Regions from separate parts of the Pantoea sp. X-Soil-ISGK-275 genome, predicted to be linked through region 1. Evidence: predicted binding sites of a transcription regulator. Region 1 holds the regulator's gene; each other region holds the start of a gene.

Region 1 (10,149 bases):
CCTGCTTAATTAAAGAAGAGAGCGGGGCGAAATCCCCAAAGAATGCGCGGCATAGTGTAGCGGCAGCGCTGGCTTCCGCCAAACGTTGATCGCATTTTGTTTAGCAATTTGTGTAAAGTTTGAACTCCGCCAAATTAAGCTGCCGCCGACAAGCTGTGATAAACTGACGCAAACTTTGCAGAGGCTGAGATGATGTTTACTGGAATTGTGCAAGGCACGGCAGAAATTGTCGGCATTGAAGAGAAAGATCTGTTTCGTACCCATATTGTGCGCTTACCGGAGGATCTGTTACCGGGCCTGGCGCTGGGCGCATCGGTGGCACACAATGGCTGCTGCCTGACGGTGACCGAGATTAACGGCGATTTGGTCAGCTTCGATCTGATTAAAGAAACATTGCGCATTACCAACCTGGGTGAATTAAAGGTGGGTGATGTGGTGAATATTGAGCGTGCCGCGAAGTTCAGTGATGAAATTGGCGGTCATTTAATGTCTGGCCATATTATGACCACGGCGGAAATCTGTAAAATCATCCAGTCTGAAAACAACCGCGAAATCTGGTTTAAATTACAGGACGCCACCCAGATCAAATATATTCTGCACAAAGGTTTTGTGGGTATCGATGGTATTAGTTTGACCGTTGGCGACGTAACCAAAAGCAAATTCTGTGTGCATTTGATCCCGGAAACGCTGGAGCGCACCACTTTAGGCGCGAAGAAGTTCGGTCAAAAAGTCAATATTGAGATTGATCCGCATACGCAGGCCATTGTGGAAACGGTTGAGCGCGTATTAGCGCAGCGTGAAGCCGCTGCACTGGCGCAGATTGCTAGCGCAGAATAATACCGTTGAAAAAGGCGCCATGCGGCGCCTTGATTCATTTGAAAGCTGATTAACGCGCTACGCGTAAACCGCCATCCTTGCCACGACTGAATACTACCTGCCACAGCTGAATATCACGGGCACGAAACGCACCGGCGCAGGCGTTGAGATAATAGTCGAACATCCGTTTAAAACGTTCGCCATATTTCTCAGCCAGCTGCGGCCACGCCGCCTGAAAACGTTCATACCACGCCATTAACGTCGTATCGTAATCTGCGCCAAAGTTATGCCAGTCTTCCATGACGAAATGCGGCTCACTGGCATCAGCGATTTGACGTACCGACGGCAAACAACCGTTCGGGAAGATATATTTATCAATCCACGGATCGACATTCATATCTGTAGTGAGGGCACCAATGGTGTGCAGCAAAAATATGCCGTCTGGTTTGAGGTTACGGTCAGCAACATCAAAATAAGTGGCATAGTTTTTCGGCCCGACATGTTCAAACATACCCACAGAAACGATGCGATCATATTGATTATTCAGGTCGCGATAGTCCTGCAGTAATATAGTGACATCCAGTCCTTCACAGCGTTGTTGCGCGAGTTTTTGTTGCTCAGCCGAAATAGTCACGCCATGCACCGTGACGCCATAATGGCGTGCGGCATATTCTGCTAATCCGCCCCAGCCACAACCGATATCCAGCAGCGTCATGCCCGGTTCAAGTTGCAACTTGCGGCAAATCATATCCAGTTTGGCTTGCTGCGCGTTTTCCAGGGTATCAGCATCTTTCCAGTAGCCGCAGGAATATTGCATGTAAGGATCAAGCATCAGTGAGAAGAGATCATTACCAAGGTCGTAATGCTCTTTACCCACAATCCAGGCGCGTTTTTTTGATTGCAAATTAGTGAGACGCGCGGCGGCGATGCGCAACGTATCTTTAAAATGCCGAGGTAATTGTTTATCCAGATGGTGTTTTAAAACGCGATGGAAGAACATATCGAGCTGTTCGCACTCCCACCAACCATCCATGTAACTTTCACCTAATCCGAGCGATCCTTCCTCGAGAACGCGTTTAAAAAAATCTGGATGCTTTACCTGAATATCCCAGGGACGAGTGCCATTAACTGCAATATCAGCCCGCTCTAGCAGTTCATTGACGATCCGATACCAATGGTTTTCTTCAAGGCTCACTTCTTCTATAACAGATGAACTCATAGCTTCTCCATCACCTTCAGATCTGAACCTGAGAAAAAGAATAGCCAATTTCCCAAGACCTGTGAGAGAACTCACGGAAAATCCGTGCGCCAGAAATCCGACGTTGTACGACGTAGTACAGAGGTATGAATTTGAGCAGAAAAGTGGGTCGCCGCACCGGATAATGTGCAGACGCCATCCCGCGACAGGGTCGCTAAAGGTATTACATTTATATTATTGATTTAATACAGAATTACTGACCCACTGAGTATATGCTCACGTGGGTCAATATTCAACGGGTTATCGTTAGTTTGCTAACGAAAAGCGCTGGCTTAGAGATTATCTTCGCAGGGACGGGAAGTGTGGGCAATATCACTTTGTGCGTTTACCGTTCGCTGGCAGACAAAGCCCACCCACGCCAGTACCACAGTAGCGACCATCACTAACGTGGTGTTGAACAGCGCCTGTTCAAGGCCGGCGGAGACCAGCAGGCTGGCTACAAAGCACAATCCTAACTGGAATAAGTTCTGTAATCCTGCGGCTTTACCGGTGGCATGCGGGAAGGGCGCTAATGCGCTGGCAACCACAATTGGATAGATCGCGCCATTGGCCAGCGCCATGCCGCAGAAAGGCATCAACAGCACAAACAGCGGCGCTGATGGCATCAGGGCGATGACAAACAAACTCAGGATGCTCAGGCTATACAGCACCAGCAACCACGGCAGCAGTTGCGCGCCCTGATAGCGATTTAACAGCGTGCGGCAGCCAAAGCCACCAATCAGAAACGCAATGGTCTGCGGAATATAGCTCAGGCCAATATCACCCGGCGTCAGGCCAGCAGCGGCGAGAATGAAAGGTGAGCCCGTCAGCCAGGCGAAAAAGCTCGCCGAACAGGCCGAGTAGATCAAGACGTTACCGCTGTAAACGCGAGTACCCAGCAAGGTCAACCAGCCGGGTTGTTTACCTGACGCCACTTTCTCGCGCTTAGGCGAGGTTAACTGCAGCGTACCGATCAGTAGCACCACGGCAACCAGCGTTAGTGTGATAAAGATGCTGCGCCAGTGGAAGTGGCCGATAAGCCAGGCGCCGAGCAGCGGTGCCAGCGCCGGAGACAGCGCAACCAGCGGCATAATCGTGGCAAACACTTTATTGGCTTTGGCTTTTGGATAGTGATCCACCACCAGCGCCTGCCAGCTTACGGCAGCCGCACAGACACCAATTGCCTGCACAAAACGCAGTGCCAGCATCAGGCGCACATCGGTCACCCAAAGCATCCCCAGACAACCAAGGGCGAAGATGGCTAACCCCGCTAGCAAAATCGGTTTACGCCCGTAACGATCCGACAGCGGCCCCCAAAAAACCTGGGCACAGGCGAAACCGCCGAGAAACAGACTCAGGCTGGCGCTGATGGTGCCAGGTGCGCTAGCGAAATCACGCTGCATATCGCCAAAGGCGGGTAAATACATATCCGTGGCAAGAAAGCCGAGCATGCTGAGCACGGCGAGATAAGGCATAAATGCTTTAGACGACAACATGTTGATTCTCTTTTGGGCAGGTTGAACGCCGGGGAGTGTAAAAGGATGCAACGCGCTTTGTGAAACGCTAATATTTGCATAGTGCTGTTAAATTTTTTGAAGGCAAAATTATGTGGTCAGAATATGCGCTTGAAGTGGTAGATGCGGTGGCGCGCACCGGCAGTTTTAGTGCGGCCGCGCAGGAGCTGCATCGCGTGCCTTCTGCCGTCAGCTATACCGTGCGACAGCTGGAAAGCTGGCTGGCGGTGCCGCTTTTTGAGCGTCAGCACCGCGAAGTGGTGATGACACCGGCGGGGGAGCATTTTGTACGTGAAGGACGATCTGTTATCAAAAAAATGCTGGCAACCCGTCGACAGTGTCAGCAACTGGCGAATGGCTGGCGCGGGGAGCTAAGTATCGCGGTTGACTGCATTGTTAAACCGCAGCGCACGCGGCAGTTAGTGAAGGATTTCTATCGCCATTTTCCCGATATGGAGCTGATTATCAGCTACGAAGTGTTCAACGGCGTATGGGATGCGTTGGCTGATGGCCGGGTTGATGTGGCGATTGGCGCGACCCAGGCGATCCCGGTGGGTGGACGTTTTGCCTTTCAGGATATGGGCGCGCTGAACTGGCGCTGTGTGGTGAGTCCCGACCATCCGCTGGTCAACAGCACGGAACTGGATGATGAAACATTACGGGCGTGGCCATCGCTGGTGCTGGAAGATACCTCGCGTGCGTTGCCGCGCCGTATGACGTGGACGCTGGATAATCAGCGGCGGTTGGTGGTGCCGGAGTGGGAAACCGGGATGGATTGTTTGCTGGCAGGATTGTGCGTTGGAATGGTGCCGGGCCATCTGGCGCGTCCGCTGCTGGACAGCCATAAACTGGTGGAACTGGCACTGCCGCAGGCCTTTCCGGACAGTCCGTGCTGCGTCAGCTGGTCAGAACAGCGCGCGTCACCGGCGCTGGAGTGGTTACTGGCTTATCTCGGGGATGCTGAAACGCTGAACCATGAATGGCTCAGCGAAGTGTCGGCTTAGCGACGATAGTCGCGGAATGGACCGTACGCCACCGAACGGCGTTCAATCAGCGTTGGCTGGACTTCGATGGTTTGCGGATCTTCACGCTTGCTGGTGATGCGATCCAGCAGCATTTCCAGCGCTTTTTCACCCAGTTCGGCTTTTGGCTGATGCACGGTGGTCAGCGCTGGAGTGAAATAGCGCGCGTTGCGCACGTTATCGTAGCCAATGACTGAGATATCCTGCGGCACGCGCAAACCCATCTCATCAGCAGCGCAAATCGCGCCCATCGCCATGATATCGCCGCCGCAGAACACCGCAGTTGGACGCTGTTTCTGATTTAAAATCTGCTGCATCGCCTGATAGCCCGATTCAGGTTCAAAGTCGCCCTGAACCACCCATTCCGGACGCACCGTGATGCCCGCTTCGCTCATCGCCTGCAGGAAGCCAGCGTGACGTCCGCCGCCGGTGTTGCGCTCCATCTGGCCGGGAATGGCACCGATATCGCGATGACCACGTTCAATCAGATAACGCCCGGCGAGATAGCCGCCCTGAAACGCATTGTCCTGCACGGTATCGGTGAAATCACCGCGTGACGCGCCCCAATCCATCACCACCATTGGGATATTGCGGTTCTCTTCCAGCATCTGCAGCAAATCGTCTGGATATTCCGAACACATCACCAGCAATCCATCGACGCGCTTTTGCGCCATCATCGACAGGTAAGCGCGCTGCTTTTGCAGATCGTTGTGCGCATTGCCGAGAATCAGCGTATAGCCGCGTTCGAAACACCGGTTCTCCACCGCTTCGATAATTTCAGCGAAGTAGGGCGCTTCGCTGGAGGTCGCCAGCAGACCCAAGGTTTTGGTGTGATTGACTTTGAGACTACGCGCCACGGCACTCGGCGAGTAGTGTAATTCTTTGATCGCTTCCCATACGGCGTTACGCGTCTCTTCCGCAACGAAACGCGTTTTGTTGATGACATGCGAAACCGTGGTGGTTGAGACACCCGCGCGTTTTGCGACATCTTTAATTGTTGCCATGAAAATGGTACTCCTGGGCTTATCGCAACTTACTGATAAGTATATTGTTAAACGTTTGCGTCTGCTAATGCTTTTACAGCCCAAAAAAGCGGGCAAAACGGTGTGTTTTAGCAGGCGAAATCACTTCATCACGCTGTTGATACAGCATGCGCAAAATCTGTTGCGCAACGAAAGGCGGCGATTCTAGCAAGCTGATGCGTATAACACGAGATTTTTGCCCATTGCTGTGCGAAAATCGCTTTAACCCTAATAATTGTGTGACTAAGGAGTTGTGATGAATACCGACCTGAAACTGGCGCTAATGACCACTGTTGGCGCACTTTTGATGATTATCGCCTTCAGCTTTACCGCGATCATGCATTAACAAAAAAGCCGGAGCTGAGAACAGCATCCGGCTTTTTTATGATTGTTGCGCAACAACTAGCGAATAGTTTTTGGCGTCATCATGCGACGCGCGCCCACATAGTGTTTCTGCCAGTAATCCTCACCCAATGCGCTGATCTGAATATCTTTGCCGGTACGCGGCGACTGAATGAATTTCCCGTTGCCGAGATACACGCCCACATGATCGGCAGTGCCGCGATTATTGATGCGGAAGAACACCAAATCGCCTTTCTCGAGCATTTCACGTTTAATCGGTGCCGCATCGCGCAGGTGATACATCTCATTAGCGGTGCGTGGCAGTTTGAATTTCACCAGATCTTTATAGGCGTACCACACTAAGCCGCTGCAGTCGAAACCGGTATGTGGCGAAGCACCGCCCCATTGATAGGGTTTGCCGAGTTGGCCCATCAATTTGGTCATCGCCGTTTCACGCGCCTTTTGATAACGCTGGCGGTGCGCCTTACTCATTTTGATGCCGGTCAGCGCTAACGCTTCATCATCGACGGCGATCTCAGGTGTTTTCTTCGCTAGACGTTGATGACCGTATTTCTTAGCAGAAAGTTTCAGCGGGGATTTTTTGCTGGTGGTCTTGTGCAGCGCGGTTTCTGTTTTGGTCTGTTTTTTGAGTTTGAATTTTTGAACAGCTGTCAGGCGCGATTTTTTGGTGGTGGTTTTCACCGGGCGTCGTTTGCGGCGCTCGTCTTCACGTGCGCTCTTTTTCTCTGCTTTAAGCGAACTGGCATTAACGGGCGCATGCGGAGATGCAGCAGCCACATTAAAAAACAGTTGGGCGAAAGCCAGTATGAAAAGCGTAATTAGTAGACGCATAATCCGGTTACAGGTTAAGCAGGCTGAATGAAAGCAGACTGCGGCAAAGTGAGAGAAATCTGATCAAGTGACCAGCGCCGAAGCAATTCTAATCCACTTTTTTTCCAAAAGGTAAGGCCTTTTTCCATTAATATGTTACCAGATTGATTCTGTAGCAAAAATGAGCGATTTCAGCTGGTTAACGCAGCGAAACTATTGCTAATTATTAATTTATTAATGCCAATTAATGATATGAAAATGTTATTTGTCATGCGTTAACTTAACAAACATGGCGATTCGCCAGTGCAAACGCAAAATCCCGTTTTCAGTCCGGGAGCGAAATCGCTACAATAAACAAACACGAAGTAGAAGATTAAGGAAGGCAATAATGAGTACTGTTGAAAAAATTCAGCGTCAGATCGCAGAAAACCCGATTCTGCTGTACATGAAAGGTTCTCCGAAGCTGCCAAGCTGCGGTTTCTCGGCGCAAGCCGTGCAGGCGCTTTCTGCGTGTGGCGAGCGTTTCGCATACGTGGACATTCTGCAGAACCCGGATATTCGCGCTGAAATGCCAAAATACGCTAACTGGCCAACTTTCCCGCAGCTGTGGGTCGATGGCGAACTGGTCGGCGGCTGCGACATCATCGTTGAGATGTTCCAGCGCGGCGAACTTCAGCCACTGTTGAAAGAGACCGCTGAGAAGTATAAAGAAGCGGAATAATGCAGAAGGCCGACAAATGTCGGCCTTTTCTTTGCTTACTCGGCAGACGCCTCGTCTGCAGATTCTTCACTGAAAGCCAGCGGCCAGCCGCCCAGGCGTTTCCAGCGGTTCACCAACTCACAGAACAGCGTCGCGGTTTGCTCGGTGTCATACAGGGCTGAATGCGCTTGTGTACTATCAAACTCCATTCCCGCCGCTTTACAGGCTTTCGCCAGCACGGTTTGCCCCAGCACTAAGCCGCTTAACGCTGCGGTATCAAAGGTGGCAAAAGGGTGGAACGGGTTGCGCTTCAGGCTGGCGCGCTCTGCGGCCGCCATCACGAAGTTGAGATCGAAAGTGGCATTGTGCGCCACGATAATCGCGCGATTACAGCCGCTATCTTTAGTGCCTTTGCGCACCATTTTAAAAATCGCATGCAGAGCTTCGTATTCACTAACCGCACCGCGCAGCGGATTGGTGGGATCGATGCCGGTAAACGCCAGCGCAGCAGGATTCAGAATGGCGCCTTCAAACGGTTCCACATGGAAGTGCAGCGTTTCATCGCGGTGCAACCAGCCGTCTTCATCCATTTTCAGCGTTGTGGCTGCAATTTCCAGCAGTGCATCGGTTTGTGCATTGAAACCTGCGGTTTCAACATCGATCACAACAGGATAAAAACCGCGGAAGCGTTGGTGGAGAGCGTTTAAAGCGTTCGATTCAGACATCAGGATCTCATGGCAATAAATAGGGCAGCGCGCATTATGGCAAAAATCTCAGGAGGGTGCAGCAGGAGAGGGAAGTCAGCCTGCAATTAGCAGGCTGACCAGCAACCTTAGTTGCCTAAGCCGTGACCGGCATGTTTATTTTCAATCAGTTCGATCTTGTAGCCGTCTGGATCTTCAACAAAGGCAATAATGGTAGAACCGCCTTTTACCGGGCCCGCTTCACGCGTTACGTTGCCGCCCGCGCTGCGAATGCGTTCGCAGGTGTCAGCCACGTTGTCCACGCCCAGCGCGATATGGCCGTAAGCGTTGCCGAGATCGTATTTATCCACGCCCCAGTTGTAAGTCAGCTCAATCACCGCGCCTTCGCTCTCTTCGGTGTAGCCAACGAATGCCAGCGTGTATTTGTACTCGGTGTTTTCGCTCTGACGCAGCACGCGCATGCCGAGCACGCGGGTGTAGAAATCGATAGAACGTTGCAAATCGCCAACGCGTAACATGGTGTGAAGTAAACGCATAACATCCTCTTTTTTAAAACGTCATCAGTGAATGACAAGACAACTAAGTATACACACTGATGAAACAACGCTGCCGCCTATCCGAGGCGGCAGCCATTTTCTTACAGGGTGGGATAATCGGTGTAACCTTCCGCGCCGCCGCCGTAGAAGCTTTCAGGGCGCTGCGGATTGAGTGGCGCATCTTGCTGCAAACGAGCAACCAGATCCGGGTTAGCGATAAAGTCGCGGCCAAACGCCACTGCGTCAATCAGGCCGCGCGCAATCAGATCATCCGCTTTCTCAACGGTGTAGGCACCGGCACCAATAATCACGCCTGGGAACAGCGCACGCACTTTCTCACGGAATGCATCGCTGTATGGCTGTCCGCCCGCCCAGTCTGGCTCAGAAAGGTGCAGATAGGCGATGCCGCGCTTGCCCAACTCGGCGATGTACCACAACGCTGCTTTCTCTTCTTCCGGGCCATTTTCCAGATTCTGGAAGGCACCGATTGGCGAAACGCGGATACCGATACGATCGGCAGACCAGTTAGCAATCGCCGCATCCACCACTTCCAGCGCGAAACGGCCACGTCTCTCAATCGAACCGCCGTACTCATCGCTACGCTGGTTTGAGCCGGGTGCGAGGAACTGATGCATCAGATAACCGTGTGCTGAGTGCAACTCCAGCAGGTCGAAGTCGGCTTCGCGCGCATTGGCAGCGGCCTGACCAAAATCTTTGACGATTTGCTGAATTTCAGCCACTGACAGCTCGCGCGGTGCTGAAGTGTCTTCACGATAGACCGAACCATCCGCAGCGCGCAGAGAAGTGCGCGTACCCGCCGCCAGCGCGGTCGGTGCGACCGGTGCTTTGCCTTCTGGCTGCACGCTGTTATGAGAGATGCGGCCGGTGTGCCACAGCTGCACGGCGCTGTGACCGTTAGCGGCATGAATGCCTTCGTTAATCATTTTCCACGCGGCAATTTGCTGCTGTGTGTGCAGGCCCGGCGCACCGGCATAGCCTTTCGCCTGGAAAGAGATCTGGGTGGCTTCGGTGATGATTAAACCGGCACTGGCGCGCTGCTGATAATATTCAGCCATCAGCGGCGTCGGGATATCGCCCGGCTCAATGCTGCGCAGACGCGTCAACGGGGCCATGAAAATGCGGTTCGGTACGGTAATCGCGCCCACTTTGAGTGGGGAGAATAGCTGCTTACTCGCCATATTGATTGCTCCAGGAAGACCGGTCGTCTAGTAACGACGATTTCTAAAAAAATCAGTGGCTTATCAGCCACTGTTCGATGGTGTCGAGCGCCAGACTAATCGGACCCGGCACTCGGGAAATCTTGCTCTGCAAACTGGCTCCGAGCCACAACAAGTAGCAGCGCTGCGCCAGCTGCTGCGGCGTTTGACTAAATGGCAGCGGCTGCTCAGCGGCGACCTCAGTCAA
Region 2 (10,149 bases), 1.2 Mb from region 1:
CGCCGTTCTCAAAAATATAGACGCGGTCGTGCTCGAGATAGCGGTCAACGATGCTGGTAATACGAATATTTTCACTGATGCCTGGTAAATCGGGGATCAGCGAACACATGCCGCGTACCAGCAAATTCACTTTCACGCCTGCCGACGAGGCGGCATACAGCCGATCAACTAAACCATTATCCACCAGGTTGTTGATCTTCAAGGTAATGCCGGCAGGATTGCCTTGCTGCGCGTTGGCAATCTCGGCATCAATGAACTTATACAGCATGTCGCGTGAGTTCTGCGGCGACACCAGCAGATGCTCGAAGGTCACCGGGCGATACGGATTCTCAATAAAGTTGAACACGCGGCGCACTTCATTGGTGATACGCGCATCGGCGGTCAGCAATGAATAGTCAGTATAAATGCGCGCGGTTTTTTCGTTGAAGTTCCCGGTACCGATATGCGCATAACGCACTATTTCCTCACCTTCACGGCGCGAAATCAGGAACAGCTTGGCGTGAATTTTCAGACCCGGCGCGGAGAAGATCACATGTACGCCCGCTTCGGTCAGGCGTTTCGCCCAGCGGATGTTGGCCTCTTCATCGAAGCGCGCCTGCAGTTCCACCACCACCGTGACTTTCTTGCCGTTATAAGCAGCGTGAATCATCGCATCCATGATGCGCGAGTTTTTCGCCACGCGGTAAATGTTGATCTTAATCGCCAGCACGTTCGGGTCGAACGAGGCCTGACGCAGCAACTCCAGCACATGCTCAAAGGTGTGATACGGATAGTAGAGCAGCACATCGCGATTGCGGATGGCGTCGAAACCGTTGCGGAAGCCGTCGAAGCCGATGTGACGAATCTGCGGCAGCGGACGGTTTTCCAGATTGCTTTTGCCAACGTTCGGGAAGCCGATGAAATCTTTGAAGTTATGATAGCGGCCGCCGGGCACAATCGAATCGTAGTTCGAAATCGACAGCTTATGGCGCAGCATTTCCACCATCGCATCCGGCATATCGCGCTGATAAACGAAGCGTACCGGCTCGGCATTGAGGCGCTGCTTCAGACTCGACGACATCAGCTCCAGCAGGCTCGATTCCATCTCCGTTACCAGATCGTACTCGGCATCGCGCGTCATCTTCATCGAATAGGCATTCAGCGTATCGTAATCGAAGAAGCCTTTGAAAATTTCATCAAGGCAGTAGCGCAGGATGTTATCCAGCAGAATCATCGGTTTGCGGCGACGGGGTGACTCAGCCGGCAGGTTAATAAAGCGCGGCACTTTATCCGACGGAATCTCCAGCAGCGCATAACGAATATCGTCGCCGCGAATGATCTCCACCGCCAGATAGGTGTAATCGTCTTTCAGGAATTCGATCAGATCGGTGTCATGGTTAATCAGAATCGGCGTGACGTGCTGGCGTAATTGATGTTTGAAGTAGTAGCGCAGCCACTCTTGCTGATTCGGTGACAGCTGACGTTCGTTAATCAGGAAAATCTGATTACGCGCCATTTCCAGCAGCAGATCGTTATACAGCGCGTCGAACTCTTGATCCGACTTCTGTACCCGTAGCTGAATTTTCTTTAACAGATGTCGCAAAGAGGTCGGTTTGCCTTGCTCTTCGCTGATCAGAATCCGCCGCTTGAGATCGGCAAAGCGGACTTTATAGAACTCTTCGAGGTTATTGGAATAAATTCCCAGAAAGCGCATGCGCTCAATCAGCGGATTACTTTTATCCGAGGCTTCCTGTAACACACGTTCATTGAAGCTTAACCAGCTTAATTCTTTTTCTATATACAGCTTATCCTGACCCATTCTGACTCCGAGATGCTGATGCTGGACGGAATGTCCGGCGGAAAATGCACAAAAATGCGTTACCGCTCAGTGTCCGTCACCATTATGGCGAGAGTATGGCAGGCTTGTCCAACGTCAAAGGTTGTCTTATCAATCAGCTACGGGCAACATAGCGACTTGTTTCCACCGGTAACCTGGCCTGCATGAGCATAAATCGTATTCCCGTCCACTTTAGCGACCGTCGTCGACGCGCCACTGATAATGTAGTGCGCCGCGTTGTCACAGCTTGCGGCGTGGGAATTTTGCTGCTGATGTTACTGCTGTTCTTCTGGCTGATCTGGGTGGTGCTGCCGCTGTTTAGCGCGCCCGGAATGCATGCCACCACCAATATTCAGCTGTGGGACAAAGCCCCAATGCTGGCGATGGGCAGCGACGGGCATTTGGGCTGGCGCATCAGCCGCAACGAAGCGCGCTTTATCCCGCTCGATGGTCAACCTGCGGCACCTGCACTGGCGCTGAATGGCAAGCCTGATGCGGCGATCGCAAGCCCAGATAACCGCAGCGTGCTGCTCAATATGCAGGGCGAACTGCTGTTAATGCAACCGGTTATCCGCAACGGCAGCGGCGAATGGGGTTTCCCGCTCGGCGATCGTCCGCTGCGCTTACCGCAAGGCCCGGTCAGTAATATGGCGCTGACGTCTCTCAACGATCATCAATGGTTGATTGCCGCGCAAACCGCAGCCGGCATCAGCCTGCTGACGCTAGAAAATCAGCAAAAGGTAAATCAGATCCTGTTGCCGCAGCAGCAGGCCGATCATCTGCTGCTGTCGCCGGACGGCACCTTACTCTACGCCAGCAGCGGGCGCTTACTGCGCGTGTGGCAAATCACGCCGGATGGCGCGCAGCTACGCGAAACCCAAACTCTCAATCTGCCACCGCAAAGTCTGCATATGCTGGCCGGTGGACGCACCTTGCTGATTCAGGATGCGCAAGGCGTGCAGCAATGGTTCGCTATCGCCAGTGATAAAGGGCCGCGTCTGCAACAGATTCATACTTACAACGGCAGCCAGCAGGTGCGCGGCATCACGCCGGAACCGCAGCGCCGCGTGTTTGCCACTTACGATGCGCAGGGCAAGGTTCAGCTGTTCGCCAGCAAGCAGCAGGGCGCGATCTTAACCCGCCAGTTGGCACCGGGCATTCAGGCGCTGGCCTTCGCGCCGCGCGGTGATGCCTTGATCATCGAACGCGCCGGGGAATGGCAGCAGTTTGCTTTAGATAATCCGTGGCCGGATTTCACCTGGCGCAACCTGTGGCAGAAAATCTGGTACGAAAACTATCCGCAGGCCGATTGGGTATGGCAATCCACTGCGGCGGGCGACAGCTATCAAGCCAAGTTCAGCCTGATGCCGCTGGTGCTGGGCACGCTAAAAGCTGCCAGTCTGGCGCTGTTGTTCGCCACGCCGCTGGCGCTGGCTGCCGCGATGTATACCGCGTGGTTTATGTCGCCGGGTTTACGACGCTGGGTGAAACCGGCGATCGAAATGATGGGCGCGCTGCCAAGCGTGGTGATTGGTTTGATCGCTGGCGTGTGGCTGGCGCCGCACATCAGTACCGCGCTGGTCGGCGTGTTGCTGCTGCCGCTGGTGCTGGCGGCCACCTTACTGTTGTGCGGTGTGCTCAGTCCGCGGTTGCCTGCCAGCTGGCGACGTCCCGGCTTTGAAGTGATTTTGCTGCTGCCGGTGTTGCTGGTGGTTACGCTGTTAACGCTGTGGCTACCAACGCTGTTCTGGCCGGACATTGGCGAGCGTTTAGCGCATTACGAACAGCGCAACCTCTTAGTCGCTGCGCTGGCGATGGGTTTTGCACTGGTACCGCTGATTTTCACCTTATCGGAAGATGCGCTGTTCAGCGTGCCGGGCGCGCTCGGGCAGGGCTCGCTGGCGCTGGGTGCCACGCCGTGGCAAACCCTGACGCGTGTGGTGCTGCCGGGCGCCTCGGCGGGCATCTTCGCTGCATTAATGATTGGCTTTGGCCGCGCCGTCGGCGAGACGATGATTGTGCTGATGGCCACTGGCAATACGCCGGTCAGCGAAGGCGGCTTATTTGCTGGTCTGCGTGCGCTCTCCGCCAACATTGCCATTGAGATGCCCGAAGCCGCAGCGGGCAGCGCGCATTACCGCATTCTGTTCCTTAGCGCGTTGATACTGTTGATCTTCACGTTGGTGATCAACACCATCGCTGAGTTGATTCGTCAGCGCCTGCGTCAACGCTACAGCCAGCATGAGGGCCACGGATGACGGCGATGAAACAGAACGATCGCTGGCGCTGGCTCACCGCCGGGGCTGTCGCGGTTTGCCTGCTGGCGTTTACCTTGTTGATTGGTTTGCTCGGCTGGCAAGGCGTGCGCGCTTTCTGGCCGCAGCCGGTCGATCAATATCAGTTCCAGCCACCGGAAGGCAGCGCGGTGATGGTGCTGGGCGAAACTTTGCAAAAGCAGCAGCAGGGCGAACAGTGGCGCTATGTGGTGAAAACCGGTAACCGTGACTTTGCCGCGCCGGATTTCCGCGTGCTTTACAGCCAGGGTGAGGCGAAAACCCGTCGTCCAGTCGATGTGTTGGTGCTACAGCGCCGCAACGGCGGCAATGCCTATGGCTGGCTGGTGGAGCTGCGCCAGGATAATGAAGTGATGACCGCGCAAAGCCGCGATGCCTTGCTGCATCAGCGTTTGCAGCAGGTACATGAGCAGCTGCGCCAGGCGAGTAACATCCGCCGTATTGAGATGGCGCGCCTGAATGCACAACTGGAAAGCCTGCAGCAGCAGGCCGATGAGCAGCAGCGTAACGGCAGCTTCAGCCTGGAAGTGCAGTCCGAGTTTGATGCCAATCGCACGGCGTTACAACGCCGCTTCAACGTGCTGGCGCAGCAGTTAACCCATCTGCAGCATGAAAGTCAGCGCGATACGCTGGTGCTGCGCGATGTGAACGGCGTGGATCACACCATCCCGCTGGCGCAGGTGGTGGATGCGTGGTATCCGAATGCCATGACCTTAACCAACAAAACGCTGCACTTCTTCAGCCAGATTTGGCAATTCGTCAGCGATTCACCGACTTCCGGTGGCGGCGAGAGCGGGGCGTTTCCGGCAATTTTTGGTACCGTGCTGATGGTGCTGTTGATGTCGATCATCGTCATGCCGCTTGGCGTCATCGCTGCGGTTTGGTTGCACGAATACGCTGGACGCAATGCGCTGACGCGGCTGGTGCGCATCGCGGTGGTGAATCTCGCCGGCGTGCCATCGATTGTCTACGGCGTGTTTGGCCTCGGTTTCTTTGTCTGGCTGATTGGTGGCACCATCGACCAGCTGTTCTTCTCCAGCGCCTTACCCAATCCCACTTTTGGTACGCCGGGCTTGCTGTGGGCCGCGCTGACGCTGGCGCTGCTGACGCTGCCGGTAGTGATCGTTGCCACCGAAGAGGGATTGTCGCGCATTCCGGATAATCTGCGTCAGGGATCGCTGGCGCTGGGCGCAACGCAGGCGGAAACGTTGTGGCGCGTGGTGCTGCCGTTGGCGGTACCCGCCATGCTCACCGGCCTGATTCTGGCGGTGGCGCGTGCGGCTGGAGAAACCGCGCCGCTGATGCTGGTGGGCGTGGTGAAGATGGTGCCAGAGCTGCCGGTTGATGCGGTATTCCCTTATTTGCACCTCGATCGTAAATTCATGCACCTCGGTTTTCAGATCTACGATTTGGCGTTCCAGAGCCCCAATATCGATGCTGATCGACCGCTGGTTTACGCCACCGCTTTGCTGCTGGTGGTGATCATCCTGTCGCTCAATCTGCTGGCGATGGCGCTGCGCCATCGGCTGCGTGAGCGTTACCGGCTTATGACGCACTAAAAAGGTTTCTGATGACGCCCGACTACGACATTGCCCTTCGCGTTAATCAGCTGTCGCTGTGGTATGGCGAACGCCAGGCGCTGAATAACATTGATCTGCAGATCCCGAAAAACCGCATCACGGCGTTGATTGGTCCTTCCGGCTGCGGCAAATCGACGCTGCTGCGCTGCTTTAATCGCATGAATGATGTGATCGATCGCTGCCGCATCGAAGGCGAGATTCTGCTGGATGATTACGCGGTGATGCAGGCGAATCAGGATCTTCCCGCACTGCGTCGCCGCATTGGCATGGTATTCCAGCGGCCGAATCCGTTTCCTAAATCGATCTACGAAAACGTGGTTTACGGCCTGCGCTTGCAGGGCGTACGCGATCGTCGCGTGTTGAATGAAGCCTGTGAACGTGCGCTGCGTGCAGCGGCATTGTGGGGCGAAGTGAAAGATCAGCTGGGGCAGAACGCCTTAACGCTCTCTAACGGCCAGCAGCAGCGCCTGGTGATTGCGCGCGCCATCGCCATTGAGCCGGAAGTGTTGCTGCTGGATGAGCCCACCTCGGCACTTGATCCGATCTCAACGCTGGTGATCGAGGAGTTGATGACTACGCTGAAGCAGCATTTCACGCTGGTGTTAGTGACGCACAATATGCAGCAGGCGGCACGCGTGTCGGATTACACCGCGTTTATGCATAACGGACAATTAGTGGAGTTTGACGAAACCGATCGCATCTTCACCTCGCCAAAAGCGCGGCGTACCGAAGATTACATTACGGGACGGTTTGGGTGATGGTGCGGACGTGATGAAGGTCGCCATGAATGGCGACCCTACGTTAGTCGTGTGCATATCCCTGTGGCGGCAATGGTTTATCATCCAGCCACGCTTTACCTTCACGCATCTGCAAACGCCCATCAACAAACCAGCTGATCACCAGCGGATAGATCGCGTGTTCCTGATGCTGCACGCGCGCGCTGATCTCGTCTTCGCTGTCGCCAGCAAACACCGGCACGCGCGCCTGCAAAATAACCGGTCCGCCATCCAGCTCGTCAGTGACAAAGTGCACTGAAGTGCCATGCTCTTCGTCGCCGTTTTCCAGCGCCTGACGATGCGTGTGCAAGCCCGGATATTTCGGCAATAACGACGGATGAATATTCACCAGACGATCGTGATAGTGCGCGACAAAAGCGCTGCTGAGGATGCGCATATAACCGGCCAGCACCACCAGATCCGGCGCGTAAGCATCAATCTCCTGCATCAGTTGGCGATCAAAGGCTTCGCGGTCGGCAAAATCACTGGCAGCTAAAGCATGCGGCGGGACATTGGCTTCCTGCGCGCGCGTTAAGCCATAGGCGCTGGCTTTATTACTGAAAACGGCAGCGACGCTGCCGTTGATACGCCCGCTTGCGCAGGCGTCGAGGATGGACTGAAGATTGCTTCCGTTGCCGGAGATCAGTACAACCAGTTTCTTCATGGATTGATAACCACACGCTCTGCAGAATCAGACGCTTTAATCACACCGATTTTCCACGCTTTTTCGCCCGCGTCGGTCATCAGCTGTACCGCTTTATCGGCTTCTGCCGGGCTCAGCGCAATCACCATGCCCACGCCGCAGTTAAAGGTGCGGTACATTTCGTGACGGCTGACGTTGCCTGCTTGCTGCAACCAGCTGAACACGGCTGGCCACTGCCAGCTGCTCTCTTCCAGCACCGCCTGGGTGTTGTCTGGTAGCACGCGCGGGATGTTTTCCCAGAAGCCGCCGCCGGTCAGATGCGAAATCGCATGCACATCAACCTGTTCGATCAGGCGAAGGATGTTTTTCACATAGATACGGGTTGGCGCCAGCAGGTGATCGGCCAGTGACTTGCCATCCAGCTGTTTAGTGGCCGGATCGGTCTGGCTGACTTCAAGAATCTTGCGCACCAGAGAATAACCGTTCGAGTGCGGGCCGCTGGAACCCAGCGCGATCAGCACGTCGCCGTCCTGCACTTTCGAACCGTCAATGATTTCTGATTTTTCCACCACGCCGACGCAGAAACCCGCCACGTCGTAATCTTCGCCGTGGTACATGCCTGGCATTTCAGCGGTTTCACCGCCGACCAGCGCACAACCCGACTGCAAGCAACCTTCGGCGATGCCGGTGATGACCGATGAAGCGGTATCCACATCCAGCTTGCCGGTCGCGTAATAATCGAGGAAGAACAGCGGCTCAGCACCCTGAACAATCAGGTCGTTAACACACATCGCGACCAGATCGATGCCGATGCTGTCATGACGTTTGAGATCCATAGCCAGACGCAGCTTGGTGCCGACGCCATCGGTTCCGGAGACCAGCACAGGCTCGCGGTACTTCTGCGGCAGCGCACAGAGCGCGCCGAAGCCGCCCAATCCACCCATGACTTCCGGGCGGCGGGTTTTTTTCACTACGCCTTTAATACGGTCAACCAGATCGTTACCAGCATCGATATCAACACCGGCGTCTTTGTAGCTGAGAGAGGTTTTGTCGGTCACTGCGGAATCCCCACGCGAGTTGCGGTTGGTGGCAAAAATTAAGCGCGGCAATTCTAACAGCGCAGGCAAACGTTTGCGAGTCCCATCTCATGCTGCCTTTGCATCGCCTCAGATTTTCGCCAATCCTTAGATGACGCAGGCTATTGACCGATGACATATGGCGCAGCGGCGAAAAGGCGGTATAATCCGGCGATTTTTTTTTAGCTCAACTCAATTCCGGGAGAACAATCATGAAGATCGTGGAAGTCAAACACCCGCTGGTCAAACATAAACTGGGCCTGATGCGTGAGCATGATATCAGCACCAAGCGTTTCCGCGAGCTGGCCTCGGAAGTGGGCAGCTTGCTGACCTATGAAGCCACCGCCGATTTGGAAACCGAACGTGTGACGATCGAAGGCTGGAACGGTCCAGTAGAAATCGATCAGATCAAAGGTAAAAAAATCACTGTAGTTCCGATTCTGCGTGCTGGCCTCGGCATGATGGAAGGCGTGCTCGAGCACGTGCCAAGCGCGCGCATCAGCGTGGTTGGCGTGTATCGTGATGAAGAGACGCTGGAGCCGGTGCCGTATTTCCAGAAGCTGGTGTCGAACATTGAAGAGCGCCTGGCGCTGGTGGTCGACCCGATGCTGGCAACCGGTGGTTCAATGATCGCTACCATCGATCTGCTGAAGAAAGCCGGTTGTACCAGCATTAAAGTGCTGGTGCTGGTAGCTGCGCCTGAAGGTATTGCCGCGCTGGAGAAAGCGCATCCGGATGTGGAGCTCTACACCGCATCTATCGATCAGGGATTGAACGAGAAGGGCTACATCATTCCTGGACTCGGCGATGCCGGGGACAAGATTTTCGGAACCAAATAAAAGAAACCAGCCGGCCAGAGAGTCGGCTTTTTTTTGTCTAAAAATATTCAATGGGGATAGCGAAAAATATGACCCGTCGTGCAATCGGCGTTAATGAACGCCCACCGCTTTTACAAACCATTCCACTCAGCTTGCAGCATCTGTTCGCCATGTTTGGCGCAACTGTGCTGGTGCCGATTCTGTTCCACATCAACCCGGCCACGGTGTTGCTGTTTAACGGCGTTGGAACACTGCTCTATCTGTTTATCTGTAAGGGCAAAATCCCGGCTTATCTCGGTTCGAGTTTTGCCTTTATTTCGCCGGTGCTGCTGCTGTTGCCGCTGGGTTACGAAGTGGCGCTGGGCGGTTTTATTCTCTGCGGTTTGCTGTTCTGCCTTGTGGCGCTGATCGTCAAGAAAGCCGGTACCGGCTGGCTTGATGTGATGTTTCCACCGGCGGCGATGGGCGCGATTGTCGCGGTTATCGGTCTGGAACTGGCGGGCGTGGCGGCGAATATGGCCGGTTTGCTGCCCGCTGACGGCACATCACCAGACAGCAAAACCGTGATCATCTCAATGGTCACGCTGGCGGTGACCGTGTTTGGTTCGGTGCTGTTCCGTGGTTTCCTCGCCATCATCCCGATTTTGGTCGGTGTATTGGTCGGCTATGCGCTCTCTTACATGATGGGGATTGTCGACTGGACCGCAGTGGAAAATGCGCCGTGGTTTGCGCTGCCAACCTTCTACACGCCGCGTTTTGAGTGGGTGGCGATGCTGACCATTCTGCCAGCCGCGCTGGTGGTGATTGCCGAGCACGTGGGTCACTTAGTGGTTACCGCCAACATCGTGAAGAAAGATCTGATCCGCGATCCGGGCCTGCATCGCTCGATGTTCGCCAACGGATTATCCACCATGATTTCCGGCTTCTTCGGCTCCACGCCGAACACCACTTACGGCGAGAACATTGGCGTAATGGCGATTACCCGCGTTTATAGCACCTGGGTAATTGGCGGCGCGGCGATTTTTGCCATTCTGCTCTCCTGCGTCGGCAAACTGGCGGCGGCGATTCAGGCGGTTCCCGTGCCGGTGATGGGCGGCGTCTCGCTGCTGCTGTACGGCGTGATCGGTGCATCCGGTATTCGTGTGC
Region 3 (10,149 bases), 1.9 Mb from region 1:
AAAGTGAACGAAGAGTGGAACAGCAAAATCGGTAAAGGTAACACCGTTAACTGGCCGACCGGTCTGGGCGGTAAAGGTAACGACGGCGTGGCCGCATTTGTACAGCGTCTGCCGGGTTCAATTGGCTATGTGGAATACGCTTACGCCAAGCAGAACAACCTGACCTACACCAAACTGGTTGATGCTGACGGTAAAGCGGTCGCACCAAGCGAAGAGAGCTTTGCGAACGCCGCGAAAGGCGCAGACTGGAGCAAAACCTTTGCTCAGGATCTGACCTTCCAGAAAGGCAATGCAGCATGGCCGATCACCTCAACCACCTTCATCCTGATTTACAAAGATCAGGCGAATGCGGAGAAAGGTAGCGAAGTGCTGAAGTTCTTCGACTGGGCTTACAAAGGTGGCAGCAAAACCGCAACCGACCTGGATTACGCCGCGCTGCCAGAAAGCGTTGCTAACCAGATTCGTGCAGCGTGGAAAGCGAACATCAAAGATAGCTCCGGTAAAGCGCTGTACCAGTAACAGATTTACCTGGCCAGCCGAGACGGTTGGCCAACCCCAATGGGCGGCCTGCGTGCCGCCCTGACATCCTCCTGAGAACAGAGAATTCTATGGCTGCCACTAAGCCGACGTTCAAAGCCCCCGGTAAACAAGGCGACATGATTTTCGGCGCGCTGGTGAAGCTCTCCGCGCTTATCGTGTTGTTATTGATGGGCGGCATTATCGTCTCCCTGATTTTCTCCTCCTGGCCAAGCATCCAAAAATTTGGTTTCTCTTTCCTGTGGAATAAAACCTGGGATGCGCCAAACGAACAATTTGGTGCGCTGGTACCGATTTACGGCACCCTCGTCACCTCGATTATTGCCTTGATCATTGCCGTACCGGTGAGTTTCGGCATCGCGCTGTTCCTGACGGAACTGGCGCCAGGTTGGCTGCGTCGCCCGCTGGGCACCGCCATTGAGCTGCTGGCGGCGATCCCCAGCATCGTTTACGGCATGTGGGGCCTGTTTGTTTTCGCCCCGCTGTTCGCCGAATATTTCCAGACGCCGGTGGGTAACGTGATGTCGACTATCCCGATTGTCGGCACGCTGTTCTCTGGCCCGGCATTTGGTATCGGTATTCTGGCGGCGGGCGTGATTCTCGCCATCATGATCATTCCGTACATCGCCTCGGTGATGCGCGACGTGTTTGAACAAACGCCGGTGATGATGAAAGAGTCGGCTTACGGTATCGGCTGCACCACGTGGGAAGTGATCTGGCGCATCGTGCTGCCGTTCACCAAAAACGGCGTGATTGGCGGCGTGATGCTCGGCCTGGGCCGCGCGTTGGGTGAAACCATGGCGGTGACCTTTATCATCGGTAACACCTACCAGCTCGACAGCGCTTCGCTGTTTATGCCGGGCAACAGTATTACCTCGGCGCTGGCCAACGAATTCGCCGAAGCGGAATCGGGTGTGCACGTGGCAGCACTGATGGAACTGGGTCTGATCCTGTTCGTGATTACCTTCATTGTACTGGCGATCTCCAAACTGATGATCCTGCGTCTGGCGAAGAGTGAAGGAGCCCGTTCATGACCGCTATTGAAGTTCAGGCTCGCGCTGAGCTGGAAGCCTCGCGCCGCAAAATGCAGGCGTGGCGCAGTACCAAAAACAAAATTGCCCTGACGCTGTCGCTGATGACCATGGCTTTCGGTCTGTTCTGGCTGGTGTGGATTCTGTTCACCACCATTACGCGCGGTGTTGATGGTTTAAGCTGGTCGCTGTTTACCGAATCGACGCCGCCGCCGAATACCGCGGGCGGTGGTTTGGCCAACGCCTTAGTCGGCAGTGGTTTACTGATTTTCTGGTCGACGATCGTCGGAACGCCGCTCGGCATCATGGCCGGGATCTATCTGGCGGAATATGGCCGTAAACACTGGCTGGCGGAAGTGATTCGCTTCATCAACGACATTCTGCTGTCAGCACCGTCGATTGTGGTGGGCCTGTTCGTCTACACCATCGTGGTATCGCAGATGCAGCACTTCTCCGGTTGGGCCGGCGTAGTGGCGCTGGCGCTGCTGCAAATCCCGATTGTGATCCGCACCTCCGAAAACATGCTGCGTCTGGTACCAGATAGCATGCGTGAAGCGGCTTATGCACTGGGTACGCCGAAGTGGAAGATGATTTCGGCGATTACGCTGAAAGCGTCAGTTTCCGGCATCATCACCGGTGTGCTGTTGGCCGTAGCGCGTATCGCCGGTGAAACCGCACCGCTGCTGTTCACTGCGCTGTCGAACCAGTTCTGGAGCACCGACATGATGCAGCCGATCGCGAACCTACCGGTCACCATCTTTAAATTCGCCATGAGCCCGTTTGCCGAGTGGCAAAGCCTGGCGTGGGCAGGTGTGCTGATTATTACCGTGTGCGTGCTGCTGCTGAACATTGTGGCGCGTGTGGTTTTCGCCAAGGGCAAACACTAATTTCCCGGCGCGGCTTCGGCGGCGCTGCTTATGAGAGACGAGAATGAGTAACGTGACTTCATCAGCCGGTAAAATTCAGGTCCGTAATCTGAACTTCTATTACGGTAAGTTTCACGCGCTGAAAAACATCAACCTGGATATCACCAAAAACCAGGTGACCGCGTTTATCGGCCCATCAGGCTGCGGTAAATCCACTTTGCTGCGCACCTTCAACAAAATGTACTCGCTCTATCCGGAGCAGCGTGCAGAAGGTGACATCCTGCTGGATGGCGATAACATTCTGGCTTCCAATCAGGATATCGCCCTGCTGCGCGCGCGCGTCGGCATGGTGTTCCAGAAGCCGACGCCGTTCCCGATGTCGATTTATGACAACATCGCCTTCGGCGTGCGTCTGTTTGAAAAGCTGTCGCGTGCCGATATGGATGAGCGCGTGCAGTGGGCGCTGACCAAAGCCGCGCTGTGGAATGAAACCAAAGACAAGCTGCATCAGAGCGGTTACAGTCTCTCCGGCGGCCAGCAGCAGCGTCTGTGCATCGCGCGCGGCATCGCCATTCGCCCGGAAGTGTTGTTGCTGGATGAGCCTTGCTCCGCGCTGGATCCGATCTCAACCGGTCGTATCGAAGAACTGATCACCGAACTGAAGCAGGATTACACTGTGGTGATCGTGACCCACAACATGCAGCAGGCCGCGCGTTGTTCTGACCACACCGCTTTCATGTATCTGGGCGAGCTGATTGAGTTCAGCGATACCGATACCTTGTTTACTAAGCCCGCACAGAAGCAGACCGAAGATTACATCACCGGTCGTTACGGCTGATTCAGGAGACGCACATGGATAATTTAAATCTGAACAAACACATCTCCGGTCAGTTCAACGCGGAGCTGGAGCACATTCGCACGCAAGTGATGATCATGGGCGGCATGGTTGAGAAGCAGCTGATGGACGCCATCACCGCGATGCACAACCAGGATGGCGAGCTGGCGCGTCACGTGATCGACGGCGACCAGAAGGTCAACATGATGGAAGTGGAGATTGATGAAGCCTGCGTGCGCATCATCGCCAAACGCCAGCCCACCGCCAGCGATTTGCGTCTGGTCATGGCGATCATCAAGACCATTTCTGAACTGGAACGCATTGGCGATGTGGCGGAAAAAATCAGCCGCACCGCGCTGGAGAAGTTCAGCCAGCAGCACCTGCCGCTGCTGGTGAGCCTTGAAGCGCTGGGTCATCACACCGTGCAGATGCTGCATGACGTGCTGGATGCGTTTGCGCGCATGGATCTCAACGAAGCCATCAAAATCTACCGTGAAGATAAGAAGGTGGATAAAGAGTACGAAGGCATCGTGCGTCAGTTGATGACCTACATGATGGAAGATCCGCGCACCATCCCAAGCGTGCTGACCGCGCTGTTCTGCGCGCGCGCCATCGAGCGTATCGGCGATCGCTGCCAGAACATCTGCGAAATTATCTTCTATTTCGTCAAAGGTCAGGATTTCCGTCATGTGGGCGGCGACAAGCTGGATGAACTGCTGTCGGGCGATGATGGCAGCAATAAACCCTCTTGATTGACGCGTCGGCGGCCCGTTGCCACTGTGGCTAACGGGCTGCCTGCTTAAATTCTGTCTGTTCTCAGCGATTCCCTCTCTTTATACTTGGCGCACTTTTTTCTGCCAGGTGCTGTTACATGTCCTCCCCAACTCCTAAAAAACAAGCCATTACACCGGCGAAAGCCATGGTGGCTGCGATCAGCGGCTACGCGATGGATGGATTTGATCTGCTGATTCTTGGTTTTATGCTGCCAGCGATCAGCGTCTCGCTGGCGCTCGATCCTTCTCAGGCCGGTTCGCTGGTCACCTGGACGCTGATCGGCGCGGTGATCGGCGGCATTGTGTTTGGTCATCTGAGCGATCGTTATGGTCGCATCCGCATTCTTACCGTCACCATTCTGGTGTTCTCGGTGTTCACCGGCCTGTGTGCGGTGGCGCAAGGCTATTGGGATCTGTTGGCGTACCGCACGCTGGCGGGTGTGGGATTGGGTGGCGAGTTCGGCATCGGCATGGCGCTGATTGCCGAAGCCTGGCCGAAAGAGAAGCGCAACCGCGCCTCGGCGTGGGTTGGCATTGGCTGGCAGCTCGGTGTACTTCTGGCGGCCTTTATCACGCCGCCGCTGCTGAGCGTGATTGGCTGGCGCGGCATGTTCCTCGTCGGTTTGCTGCCGGCGCTGGTGTCGTTTGTGATCCGCCGCAGCATGGGCGAGCCGGAAAGTTTTACCCGCCACGTTGAGAGAACGCCGCAGCTCTCCTTTGCCGCACGCATTAAATTGCTGTTTGCCGACCGCGCCACCAGCAAAGCCAGCCTGGGAATTTTCATTCTCTGCTCGGTGCAGAATTTTGGTTACTACGGATTGATGATCTGGATGCCGAGCTATCTGTCATCCAACTTCGGGTTCAGCCTGACCAAATCTGGCCTGTGGACCGCCGTCACGGTGGTGGGCATGACCTTCGGCATCTGGCTGTTTGGCGTGCTGGCCGATCGCTTCGCGCGCTGGAAAATCTTCCTGCTGTATCAGTTCGGCGCGGTGGTGATGGTGGTGGTGTACGCGCAGCTGCGCGATCCGACGGTGATGCTGTTTACCGGCGCGCTGATGGGGATGTTTGTAAACGGCATGATTGGCGGCTACGGTGCGCTGATTTCCGACACCTTCCCACCGCAGGCACGCGCGACGGCGCAGAACGTGTTGTTTAATTTGGGACGTGGCGTGGGCGGATTTGGTCCATTGGTGATTGGCCTGCTGGCGACCAATATCTCTTTCACCGCGGCGATTACGCTGCTGGCACTGATTTATCTGCTGGATATCGCCGCCACGCTGTTCTTGCTGCCGAAGAAGCAGAGCAACGAGGATTCGTTGGGGGCGATTGGTTGATTACCCTCACCCTAACCCTCTCCCGCAAGCGGGAGAGGGAATAGTTAGCACGATCAGCTCCTTCTCCCGCTTGCGGGAGAAGGTTGGGATGAGGGCCAGCGCGCACCTTACTTCACCAAATCCCACCCACGCGCACGCCACAGATCCGGCAACTGCGCCATATCATCAAAGCGCGTCACCAGCGGATGATCTAATTCAGGATTGTGCGCATCGGCGCAGTAGTAAAACACTGGAATCCCGGCCGCGATCCCCGCGCGCGCACCAGCCTCGGAATCATCCACCAGAATGCACTTCTCAATCGGCACCTGCATCTGCTCGGCGGCGTGATACATCAGCTCTGGATCCGGCTTCCAGTGGTTAATGTCATAACCGCTATACAGCTTGCCATCGAGATACGGCAGCATGCCGGTCAAGCCCAGCGAATGTTGCATCTTCTTCACCGTGCCGTTGGAAACCACGCACATCTTCACTTTGACACTTTCCACCAGCGCTTTGGCACCGGCAATCGGTTTTAAATCGAGATCAAACAATCTAGCCACTTCGGCGCGATAGGCGGTTTCCACCTCTTCGAGCGGCAATTCAACCTGATGTTCGGCCGCCACATCGCGGATGATGTCGTAAAGCTTCACCCCTTTATACTGCTCAAACATTTGCTGTAGAGAGCATTCAATACCGTAGCGGGCAAAGGTGTTGACGTAAGCTTGCGTACAGATCACTTCGCTGTCGACCAGCGTGCCGTCGCAATCAAAAAAAATACATTCAACCGACATTGCACATCATCCTTTTGTTAAACAATAAGCTGACACTCTAACGCACTGAGCGCAGAAAGCGACCCTGAGCAACCGGTTGCGAAAAATCAGTGTTTTGCCGCGCTAAACTCTATAGGATACGCGGCGATAAATTTTTTAGCGGAACAGTGGAATGACTAATCAGGGCCTTTTGCAGCGTATCTTCAAACTGCAGGAACACGGAACCACGGTGCGCACCGAAGTGATTGCCGGTTGCACGACTTTCCTGACGATGGTGTACATCGTTTTCGTTAACCCGCAAATTCTCGGTGTGGCGGGCATGGATACGCAGGCCGTGTTTGTTACTACCTGCTTGATTGCCGCGTTCGGCAGCATTCTGATGGGGCTGGTGGCGAATCTGCCGGTGGCGCTGGCGCCGGCGATGGGCCTGAACGCCTTCTTCGCCTTTGTGGTGGTCGGTGCCATGGGTTATTCGTGGCAGATTGGTATGGGCGCGATTTTCTGGGGCGCGCTGGGTCTGCTGATCCTTACGCTGCTGCGCGTGCGTTACTGGATGATTGCCAACATTCCGCTCAGCCTGCGCGTGGGTATCACCGCCGGTATCGGCCTGTTTATCGCCATGATGGGGCTGAAAAACGCCGGTATCATCGTGCCAAACGCCGATACCATCGTTGCTGTTGGCAATCTGACCTCGCACAGCGTGCTGCTTGGAGCGCTCGGTTTCTTCATCATCGCGATTCTGGCTTCTCGCAATATCCATGCGGCGGTGCTGGTGTCGATTGTGGTGACGACCGCGCTGGGCCTGATCATTGGCGATGTGAAATTCAGCGGCGTGTTCGCGGCGCCGCCTGCGATCACTTCCGTTGTCGGCCAGGTCGATATCAAAGGCGCGTTCAACATCGGCATGGCCGGTGTGATCTTCTCCTTTATGCTGGTCAATCTGTTCGACTCATCCGGCACGCTGATTGGCGTAACCGATAAAGCCGGGCTGACCGACGAGAAAGGCACGTTCCCGCGCATGAAGCAGGCGCTGTACGTTGATAGCATCAGTTCAGTGACCGGTTCGCTGATCGGTACCTCATCGGTGACCGCCTACATTGAAAGCTCGTCCGGCGTGGCGATCGGTGGTCGCACCGGCTTGATGGCGGTGATTACTGGCATTTTGTTCCTGCTGGTGATGTTCCTGTCACCGCTGGCGGCGATGGTGCCTTCTTATGCGGCGGCGGGTGCGCTGATTTACGTTGGCGTATTGATGACGGCGTCGCTGTCACGCGTGCAGTGGGACGATCTCACCGAAGCGGTGCCAGCATTCGTTACTGCGGCGATGATGCCTTTCAGCTTCTCGATCACCGAAGGTATCGCGCTGGGCTTTATCTCTTACTGCGTGATGAAGTTGGGGACCGGCCGCTGGCGTGAAATCAGCCCGTGCGTGGTGGTAGTCGCGCTGCTGTTCGTGCTGAAAATCGTCTTTATCGACGCCCACTAAATAGAAGAGGCCGCTGATGCGGCCTTTTTTATGACGGATGTCCCATCTCATGCGGCGTGACCAAACTGGTCAGGCGCAAGGTACGCGGCCCGATATTGGGTTTGCTCATCTCGACATCGCGCAGCGCTTGCAAGTGCTGCGCGCCATCAATCTCCCACAAGTGTAAGCGTTCGGTGCCGGGCGACAGCGCGCAAGACCACACCAGCGTTGGCTCAGCATCACACACCGCCTGAATATCGGGAAACACGGTGGAACGCAGCCGACCGGCCGCAGGATGCAAACGCAGTGAATCAATGCCGCTATTGGTTTCGCCGGTGAGCTTGAGAATGCTTTGGCGCAGCGTCCAGATTTGCGTCACCGCTTCCATGAAATCCTGCTGCGCGTTGATCCAGGCTTTTTCGCCGGAGGAGAGATCCTGCGTCAGCATATCCTGCGTTTGACGGCTGTGTGCGCGCACAATCTCCATATCCAATCCGGCGCGCCCGCCTTCTTCGGCCAGTAGCACACCGATGGTGTTGCCAGCGTAGGAAATACTGAAGTCGGGCAGGTTAGTATCGGCAAAGCAGGGACGTCCGCTGCTGGAGGTCGTCAGCGCGGGGAGTTCGCGAATGCCATAAACGCGCAGCATCAGTTGCGCCAGCAGTTCACGCGCGGCAAGAAAGCGTCCGCGACGCTTGTCAGCGAAGCGCTGAGCGCTGTTGATCACTTCCTGTGGCACCCGCATATTCTCGAAAGAAAAGGGCGGATTACCTATCCAACGTACAAAATGACTAGCCATCTGTCGCTCCGTGAAAATGGTCGAATAATCATCAGTGCTATTGTAAGAATTTTCTCATGGGTTTGCATCCGGCTTAAGATGGAATCGGCGATATTTCAGATAAGGACGAAGCCAGGCGGCAATCCCATTTGGCAACTTTGCATAGAACGCTTTTGCAGATTCGTGTCTCAACGGATGCCGAACGGCCTGATGTGGTGTAGGATTTGGACAGTAAAAAGGCACAGTGAAGTGCGCTAACCAATTCATTCATCTGCCAATCGTGCGCATCTTAGAAGCATGCACGTCGGAGTTTTCTATGTCAGTTACCGCTATTTCTCGCCAGGAATCGATCTCGCTTGATGAGTTTCGTCACGGCATGCGTCGCTTAACCGCGGGTGTTTCTCTGGTTACCACCGAATTTCAGGGCGAAAAGCTGGGGCTGATTGCGACGTCGGTCAGTTCGCTGGCGGCTGAGCCACCAAGTCTGCTGGTGTGCGTCAATCGCAGCGCATCCAGCCATGATGCCTTTATCAACGCCGGCCATTTTGCCGTTAACGTGCTGCGTGAACAGCATGACGACTTATGTGCCCAGTTCAGCCAATCCTCACGCCGCGACGAGCGCTTTCAAAGTGGTACGTGGCAGACATTAAATACCGGCGCGCCGATTTTAGCTGATGCGCTGGTGAGTTTTGATTGTCAGCTGGAGAAGGTGGTGGAGTGGAACACGCACAGCGTGCTGCTGGCGCGTATCGTGGGGATCGCTCTGCCCGGTGAAGCGGCAGAGCCGATGATCTACTTCAACAGCGGCTTCCATTCACTGGGATAACCGCTTAAAACCGGCGTCGTGGACTCAGCCCGACGCCTTTTCTCAATCAGGCAAAGGTGCTGGCTTCATCAAAGCCCAGACGCGGCAGACGCGCATGCAGTTTGCTGGCTTCGCCATAGCCGAGATTGATCAGTAAGTTCACATGCCATTTACTCTCGCTGAAGAACGCCTCGTTCACTTTTGACGGATCGAAACCGGACATCGGGCCCGCATCCAGGCCCAGCGAACGCGCGGCCAGAATCAAATAACCTGCTTGCAAGCTGCTGTTACGGAACGCGGTTTCTTTCGCCAGATCCGGGCTGCTGGTAAACCAGCTGCGCGCATCACCGTGCGGGAACAGCTTTGGCAGCGCTTCGTAGAATTCAGGATCCCACGCCACGATCACCGTCACCGGTGCGGCCATGGTTTTATCGACGTTGCCGGAGGAGAGCGCGGGTTTCAGCTTCTCTTTCCCTTCCTGCGAGGTCACAAATACAAAACGGCCTGGCGAGCAGTTAGCGGAGGTTGGGCCCAGCGCGGTCAGGCTATAGAGCTGCTTCAGCAAATCCTGCGAAACCGGTTTGTCCTGCCAATAGCTGTGGGTGCGGGCTTCGTTGAACAGCGCGTTCAGCGCCACGCTGTCGAGCGTTGTACTCATGTTTCTCTCCTGTTCAGGCAGCAACTGGCGCCCAATATTTAGCATGAATAATGAATGTACCCAGCAGGACCTGTACGCCGGGCAGTGATCGTTATACTGCAAAGGCGTTGGGGAGCCAAATAACAAAGACGCATGATTAACGGGATTGCGCACCCTACATTAGAACGCCGTAGGGTCGCCATTCATGGCGACCACGTAACAGGTCATTACTTACCAATACAGAAACTGGAGAAGATTCTGCCCAGCAAATCGTCTGAGGTGAATTCACCGGTGATTTCGCTCAGCGCTTGCTGCGCTAAACGTAACTCTTCTGCC

What was found. The regulator PurR, encoded in region 1, represses purine synthesis genes. The targets are predictions, from matches to a motif close to CANGCAAACGTTTGCNTG.
Region 2: a site for PurR is predicted at 8,230-8,247, ahead of purM (phosphoribosylformylglycinamidine cyclo-ligase). Genes of this name have one in related genera too.
Region 3: a site for PurR is predicted at 6,215-6,232, ahead of AC6I8A_RS00105 (NCS2 family permease). Genes of this name have one in related genera too.

What each region holds. Positions count from the first base shown of each region.
Region 1 covers NZ_AP035976.1:1,890,979-1,901,127, forward strand. Annotated here, with positions in the region: gene AC6I8A_RS08830 (riboflavin synthase subunit alpha) at 193-837, shown strand; gene cfa (cyclopropane fatty acyl phospholipid synthase) at 887-2,035, opposite strand; gene punC (purine nucleoside transporter PunC) at 2,347-3,549, opposite strand; gene punR (DNA-binding transcriptional activator PunR) at 3,660-4,571, shown strand; gene purR (HTH-type transcriptional repressor PurR) at 4,568-5,593, opposite strand; gene cydH (cytochrome bd-I oxidase subunit CydH) at 5,868-5,957, shown strand; gene AC6I8A_RS08860 (C40 family peptidase) at 6,014-6,805, opposite strand; gene AC6I8A_RS08865 (Grx4 family monothiol glutaredoxin) at 7,170-7,505, shown strand; gene rnt (ribonuclease T) at 7,541-8,209, opposite strand; gene gloA (lactoylglutathione lyase) at 8,317-8,724, opposite strand; gene AC6I8A_RS08880 (alkene reductase) at 8,826-9,923, opposite strand; gene AC6I8A_RS08885 (TetR/AcrR family transcriptional regulator) at 9,976-10,149, opposite strand, start outside.
Region 2 covers NZ_AP035976.1:3,098,358-3,108,506, reverse strand. Annotated here, with positions in the region: gene ppk1 (polyphosphate kinase 1) at 1-1,798, opposite strand, end outside; gene AC6I8A_RS14500 (ABC transporter permease subunit) at 1,981-4,074, shown strand; gene pstA (phosphate ABC transporter permease PstA) at 4,071-5,669, shown strand; gene pstB (phosphate ABC transporter ATP-binding protein PstB) at 5,681-6,448, shown strand; gene purN (phosphoribosylglycinamide formyltransferase) at 6,492-7,130, opposite strand; gene purM (phosphoribosylformylglycinamidine cyclo-ligase) at 7,127-8,167, opposite strand; gene upp (uracil phosphoribosyltransferase) at 8,398-9,024, shown strand; gene uraA (uracil permease) at 9,093-10,149, shown strand, end outside.
Region 3 covers NZ_AP035976.1:14,792-24,940, forward strand. Annotated here, with positions in the region: gene pstS (phosphate ABC transporter substrate-binding protein PstS) at 1-519, shown strand, start outside; gene pstC (phosphate ABC transporter permease PstC) at 609-1,571, shown strand; gene pstA (phosphate ABC transporter permease PstA) at 1,568-2,455, shown strand; gene pstB (phosphate ABC transporter ATP-binding protein PstB) at 2,499-3,272, shown strand; gene phoU (phosphate signaling complex protein PhoU) at 3,287-4,021, shown strand; gene AC6I8A_RS00095 (MFS transporter) at 4,141-5,379, shown strand; gene yieH (6-phosphogluconate phosphatase) at 5,487-6,149, opposite strand; gene AC6I8A_RS00105 (NCS2 family permease) at 6,301-7,614, shown strand; gene AC6I8A_RS00110 (4'-phosphopantetheinyl transferase family protein) at 7,643-8,392, opposite strand; gene AC6I8A_RS00115 (flavin reductase family protein) at 8,688-9,197, shown strand; gene AC6I8A_RS00120 (malonic semialdehyde reductase) at 9,244-9,834, opposite strand; gene mnmE (tRNA uridine-5-carboxymethylaminomethyl(34) synthesis GTPase MnmE) at 10,041-10,149, opposite strand, start outside.